Regions from separate parts of the Pseudomonas sp. 1L-E-NC-VB-C3 genome, predicted to be linked through region 2. Evidence: predicted binding sites of a transcription regulator. Region 2 holds the regulator's gene; the other holds the start of a gene.
What was found. The regulator sigma-54, encoded in region 2, starts transcription at its own class of promoters, with help from an activator protein. The targets are predictions, from matches to a motif close to ANTGGCATNNANNTTGCTNT.

Region 1: the regulator sigma-54 is predicted to act here: its motif matches at 1,490-1,509, upstream of AC0Z5Z_RS13575 (flagellar hook-length control protein FliK).

The regions. Positions count from the first base shown of each region.
Region 1 covers NZ_JBXAWD010000007.1:158,641-162,052, reverse strand. The annotation lists gene AC0Z5Z_RS13575 (flagellar hook-length control protein FliK) at 85-1,452, opposite strand; gene AC0Z5Z_RS13570 (Hpt domain-containing protein) at 1,558-1,905, opposite strand; gene AC0Z5Z_RS13565 (ATP-binding SpoIIE family protein phosphatase) at 1,936-3,412, opposite strand, start outside.
Region 2 covers NZ_JBXAWD010000013.1:11,142-14,553, forward strand. The annotation lists gene lptB (LPS export ABC transporter ATP-binding protein) at 1-711, shown strand, start outside; gene AC0Z5Z_RS20645 (RNA polymerase factor sigma-54) at 878-2,368, shown strand; gene hpf (ribosome hibernation-promoting factor, HPF/YfiA family) at 2,442-2,750, shown strand; gene ptsN (PTS IIA-like nitrogen regulatory protein PtsN) at 2,762-3,226, shown strand; gene rapZ (RNase adapter RapZ) at 3,229-3,412, shown strand, end outside.

The sequences.
Region 1 (3,412 bases), on a different contig from region 2:
CAGGTCGGCGTAGTTCTTCAAGATTCCCCAATCGGTCCCCTCTCCCTCTGGGAGAGGGCTAGGGTGAGGGGGCTCTTGATTTGCTCAGGCGTAATAGTCGACCGCGCTGCTGCCAATTACGCTGGTAGTCTGCGCCGCCACTTCAGCGACAGTAGCCGGTGCCAATTCCTCATCCGCCGAATCCAAGCGGCCACCCGCAGCGCTGGTCCGGCCACTCTGCCCCTGCTGCGCCTGTTCCTGACCTTGCTGCCCCTGCCAGCCACGGTTCTGGTCGGCGACGTTGACGTCCACCTGGCCCATGCCCTGCTGGTTGAACATGTCACGCAGGCGGTGCATCTGGCTGTCGAGCGCTTCACGCACGCTTGGGTGTGCGCTCATAAAGGTGACCTGGGTTTGCTGATCGGGAACCATGTTCACGCGGATATCCAGACGCCCAAGCTCCGCCGGCTGCAACTGAATGTCGGCGGCCTTCAGGTTGACGCTGGACAGGTACATGACGCGGTTGACCACTTCTTCGGTCCAGCCGCTCTGGTGCATGGCGATCGGCTGATTCACCGGCAGCGCATTGGCGGTTTTCGGCGTAGCGGCCTGGGTCAGTGCCGCCAGACGGTTGGCGAAGTCATCGACGCGGGTGTCGCTGGTAGCCGATTTCAGATCCTTCAGACCATCGTCGATCAGCCCGCTGAAAGCTTGTTCGCCGCGCTGACTGGTGCTGTCCTTGTCGTCCTGCACGTCGAGCATGCTGGCCATGCCGGCGGCAAAGTTCTGCGCGGCGGTCAATTCACCGTCAGCCTGAGCTTGAGCAGGCGTGGCTTTCGGTTGCGCCTGACTGGCGGCGGAAATATGCCCGCCCTGCTCCATCGCCATGCGCACGGCCGGCATCGAGTCGAGCGGGTCGGCCGATGGATCGAAATCGCTGTCGGTTGCCGCCGGATCTTTGACCATGCCCGACACGACCGCCAGTGCAGGCGTTTCGGTTTCCGGCTGGGCTGGCGTGGCGACTGTTGGCGTTTGCACCACAGGCGCTGCCACCAACGGCTGAACGACTTGCGCCAAGGCCGGATCAAGGGCCGGGTCTACAGGCGCGGCATCGGCCACAGGGGGTTGTATGGTTTCAGCGGTGTCATCGGCAGTGGCAGTCGCGTCGTCGCTCGCCGCCGCTTTGTCGGCAGGCAACGCTTTGCCGCTATCGGCAACTGCTGGCTGGGGCGCGGCAGATTGATCTTTGCCGATATCCTTTTTGCCGCTGCTGTCCGCGACCTTATCGCGTGCCGGCCTGACTGAATTGTCAGCGCTCACGGCGGGCTTGGCCGGCGCCTGATCGGCAAACACTTTGGCGAAGCTGGAGGCCTTGTCCCCGGCGTCTGCGGCCATTGCCGACGATTTGGCAGAGGCGGCTTGCGCCTTGGCCTGAGCGGCGGTCTGAAGAAGAATGTTGGGGGTCGCAGGCATGACACGGTCTCCGCTGCACTGGGATCGTAGGTACAGTTGAGCAAGTTGACTGCAAGTGCCGGGCCAGTTTGGCCAGACACTTGCGAAAAGCGCCGGACGGCAGCTTCAGTGGATGTGGGCGTGGTGCTTTTCGCTTTCGTACACCGGACGTACTTCGGCGAATTCAGAATGGATATCGGCGACTAGCTGAGCGAGCGCTTCCGGGCTTTTGTCCTTCGCGTTCGACTCCAGGTCCTGGCACAACTCGGCCAGTCGAACCGCGCCCATGTTGCTGGCGCTGCCCTTGAAGCTATGCGCTACATCGGAAAGCGCTTTGGCGCTGGTGCTGTCCTGCAACTCGTGCAGGCGGCTTTGCGAATCTGCCAGAAAAGTCTCCAGCAATTCCGTATAGCCGTCCTCCATCACCTCGCGCAAAGTATCGAGGACTTCGCGATTTACATGTGGGTCTGTCACTTGCTCACTCCTTGATCAAGAATGGGCGGATTATGCCTCAATCTCCCAGAAAAACTCCACGCTGGCACTACGACCTTGGTCCGACCAACTGGCGTTGCGCCCCAGCTGCCGGACCAGACCGATGCCGCGTCCCGACAAGCGGACGTTATCCACGGGCCTTTCCATGACCCGCGCCACATCAAACCCCTTGCCGCTATCCTCGACGCGGATGACCAGCCGCCCACCCTCGCCTCGCGGTTGTACCTGCAAATGCACTCGCACGAAACCGTCTTGCAGCGCCTCCAACCGCGCCGCGCGCATTTCATAGTAGCGGGCGAAACCTGCCGCATCGCGTTTGAGGCTCGAGTCCAGCCCGAGCACGCCATGCTCCAGCCCATTGGAATACAACTCGGCGAGCACGCTGTACAGCGCCCCGCTTTGCGCGCGCAGGCCATGCACCTCAAGCAGCAACTGCAAGAGGAACGGCAATGGATTGAAGCGCCTGAGTGTGGCGCCGCGAAACTCGAAACTGGCCGACCAGTCCAGCGGGCACGACTGGCCGCTGTCGGAATACACCGGCGCTGCGCCGTGGGCCTTGGCCGACTCGAGCAGACTGACTTCGACCATGCTCACATCATCACGGGCCTGCCCACGAAAATCGCGCAACGCTTGCTCGATATCCTCGAATAACCGATCCGGCTCACGGTTCGCCGCAAACACCTGCTGCAAGCGTTCGACGCCGAACAACTGGTCATTGGCATCGCAGGTATCGATCACCCCGTCCGATAACAGAAACACTCGATCATCGACGGCCATCGGATAGACATCCGTACGGTCATCGAAGGCTTGCGCGCTGAGAATCCCCAGGGGCAAATGCCGCGCCGGCAAGGGCACGCGCTCGCCACTGGCCATGCGATGCAAGTAACCGTCGGGCATGCCACCGTTCCACACCTCCACCGAACGGCTCTGGAAACTCAGACTGAGCAAGGTGGCACAGCAGAACATGTCCACCGGCAGGATGCGCTTGAGCTTGGCGTTCATCTCGCGCAGGGTTTCGGCCAGGCCATAGCCCTTGGCGGTCATCCCATAAAACACTTCGGCCAGCGGCATCGCCCCCACCGCTGCCGGCAAGCCATGCCCGGTGAAATCGCCGAGCATGACGTGCATGTCACCGGCAGGCGTGTACGCCGCCAGCAACAAGTCACCGTTGAACAGCGCATACGGCGATTGCAGGTAACGGATGTTCGGCGCACTCAGGCAACCGGAATGTGCGACCTTGTCGAACACCGCTTTGGCCACGCGTTGTTCGTTGAGTAGATAGTCATGATGTTTTGCGATCAGATCACGCTGCTGCAGGACCGTTGCCTGAAGGCGCCGCAAGCGATCCATCGCCTTGATTTTGGCGGCAAGGATCACCTGGTTGTACGGCTTCGCCAGAAAATCGTCGCCGCCAGCCTCCAGACACCGAGCCAGCGCTTCACTCTCGGTCAGCGACGTGAGGAAAATGATCGGCACCAACGTTTCACCC
Region 2 (3,412 bases):
GCTCAGCACCTGGCCAAGGCCTATAAAAGCCGCCAGGTCGTGCGTGACGTCAGCCTGTCGATCGACAGCGGGCAGATCGTCGGCTTGCTCGGCCCGAACGGCGCCGGCAAGACGACGTGCTTCTACATGATCGTCGGCTTGGTGCAGGCTGATCAGGGCCGTGTGCTGATCGATGATCTGGACGTCAGCCACCAGCCGATGCACGGCCGCGCCAAGGCCGGTATCGGCTATCTGCCGCAAGAAGCGTCGATCTTCCGTAAACTGTCGGTCGCCGACAACATCATGGCGATCCTCGAGACCCGCCCGGAGCTGGACAAGGCCGGTCGTCGCAAGGAGCTGGAAAGCCTGCTGCAGGAATTCCACATCAGCCACATCCGCGACAACCTCGGCATGAGCCTGTCCGGTGGTGAACGCCGCCGGGTGGAAATCGCTCGCGCCCTGGCGACGGCACCGAAATTCATACTGCTCGACGAACCGTTCGCCGGCGTTGACCCGATCTCGGTCGGCGACATCAAGCAGATCATCCATCACCTCAAGGCCAAGGGCATCGGTGTGCTGATCACCGACCACAACGTGCGTGAGACGCTGGACATTTGCGAAACCGCTTACATCGTCAACGACGGTCAACTGATCGCTGAAGGCGATGCCGAGACCATCCTGGCCAACGATCTGGTCAAGGAAGTGTATCTGGGTCACGAGTTCCGCCTGTAAGCGCGACAGCGCTGTATCGATTCAAGGCGCATTTATCCGCTTTAATTGTTACAGCGCTCTAGGCAAACACTTCAGTTTCAGGCATATAATTTGCTTAAGTTTGGCGCTTCGGCGCCCTGTAGTGGATGGCGCAAAGCGCCGGCGAATAAGGTGTTAAGCCCCTGCCATGAAACCATCGCTAGTCTTGAGAATGGGCCAGCAGCTGACGATGACACCGCAGCTGCAACAGGCCATCCGCCTGCTCCAATTGTCGACCCTGGACCTGCAACAGGAGATCCAGGAGGCTCTGGAATCCAATCCGATGCTCGAGCGCCAGGAAGAAGGCGACGACTTCGACAACGCCGATCCGCTGGCCGACAACGCCGAACAGAAGCCCGCCGAAATCCAGGAACCCTCCTACCAGGAAACCGCCCCGACGGTGGATAACCTCGAGGATGGCGATTGGAACGAGCGCATCCCCAATGAACTGCCAGTGGATACCGCCTGGGAAGACGTTTACCAGACCAGCGCCAGCAGCCTGCCCAGCAGCGATGACGATGAGTGGGATTTCACCACCCGCACGTCCGCCGGCGAGAGCCTGCAAAGCCATCTGCTCTGGCAACTGAACCTGGCGCCGATGTCCGACACCGATCGCCTGATCGCTGTCACCCTGATCGACTGCATCAACAATCAGGGCTATCTGGACGAAACACTCGAAGAAATTCTTGAAGCGTTCGATCCGGAACTGGACATCGAGCTCGACGAAATCGAAGCCGTCCTGCATCGCATCCAGCAATTCGAGCCCGCTGGTATCGGCGCCCGCAACCTCAGCGAATGCCTGCTGCTGCAATTGCGCCAGCTGCCCGCGAAGACGCCGTGGCTGACCGAGGCCAAGCGGCTTGTCGCCGATTACATCGACCTGCTCGGCAGCCGCGATTACAGCCAGTTGATGCGGCGCATGAAGCTCAAGGAAGACGAGCTGCGCCAGGTCATCGAACTGGTGCAGAGCCTCAATCCGCGTCCCGGCTCACAGATCGAGTCGACCGAAGCCGAATACGTGATTCCCGACGTGATCGTGCGCAAGGACAACGAGCGCTGGCTGGTCGAGCTGAACCAGGAATCGGTGCCTCGCCTGCGCGTCAACGCCCAGTACGCCGGTTTTGTGAAGCGCGCCGACACCAGCGCCGACAACACTTTCATGCGCAACCAGTTGCAGGAAGCGCGCTGGTTCATCAAGAGCCTGCAGAGCCGCAACGAAACCCTGATGAAAGTGGCCACGCAGATCGTCGAACATCAGCGCGGCTTCCTCGAATACGGCGACGAAGCAATGAAGCCGTTGGTATTGCATGACATCGCCGAAGCGGTCGGCATGCACGAATCGACGATTTCCCGGGTGACCACACAAAAATTCATGCATACCCCGCGCGGTATTTATGAGCTGAAATACTTTTTCTCCAGCCACGTCAGCACCTCCGAAGGCGGCGAATGCTCGTCCACGGCGATCCGCGCGATCATCAAGAAACTGGTCGCTGCGGAAAATCAGAAAAAGCCGTTGAGTGACAGCAAGATCGCTGGTTTACTGGAGGCACAAGGCATTCAGGTGGCTCGCCGCACCGTCGCCAAGTACCGCGAATCCCTCGGAATCGCGCCTTCGAGCGAACGCAAGCGGTTGATGTAAGCCACGTTACAGCGTTCCAGTGGCAGGCTTTTCGGCCTGCCGCTTTATGCACTGGCAACGAAGGAGAAGCTGTATGCAAGTCAACATCAGTGGACACCAACTGGAAGTGACCCAACCTCTGCGTTCCTACATCGAGGAAAAACTCCAGCGACTGGAGCGACATTTCGACAAGATCACCAACGTGCAGGTCACGATGTGCGTCGAAAAGCTGAAACAGAAGATCGAAGCCACCTTGCATATTCCCGGCAGTGAAGTGGTCGCAAACGCAGAAGATACCGACATGTACGCTGCGATCGACTCACTTACCGACAAGCTGGATCGCCAACTCAAAAAGCATAAGGAAAAGACCCAGAGCCTCCTCCAGGGCGCGACCGGTCGTTAACACCCCTATCCATGATCCGACTTGAAACCATCCTGACCCCCGGCCGTTCCCAAGTGAACGCGCCGGGCGGCAGCAAGAAAAAAGCCCTCGAACAGATTGCCAACCTGATCCACCGCGAAGTGCCGGATCTGGCGATGCAGGATGTCTTCGAGGCGCTGATCGCCCGTGAAAAACTCGGCTCCACCGGTTTTGGCAACGGCATCGCCATTCCCCACTGCCGCCTCAAGGGCTGCGCGGGGCCAGTGAGCGCCCTGCTGCACCTCGAAGCCCCGATCGATTTCGACGCCATCGACGGCGCTCCGGTGGACCTGTTGTTCGTACTGCTGGTCCCGGAAGCCGCAACCGACGCGCATCTGGAGTTGTTGCGCCAGATCGCCAGCATGCTCGACCGCAAGGAAGTGCGCGACAAATTGCGCAGCGCTCCGAGCAATGAAGCCTTGTACCAGGTTGTACTGGACGAGCAGAACGGGCACTAATCATGCGTTTGATCATTGTCAGTGGCCGTTCGGGCTCGGGTAAAAGTACCGCCCTGAATGTCCTTGAGGACAACGGCTACTACTGCATCGACAATCTGCCGGCCGGTTTGCTGCCGGAACTGGCCGAGCGAGCGCTGATTCACACAGAACTGGCGCAGCCGCTGGTCGCCGTGTCGATCGATGCGC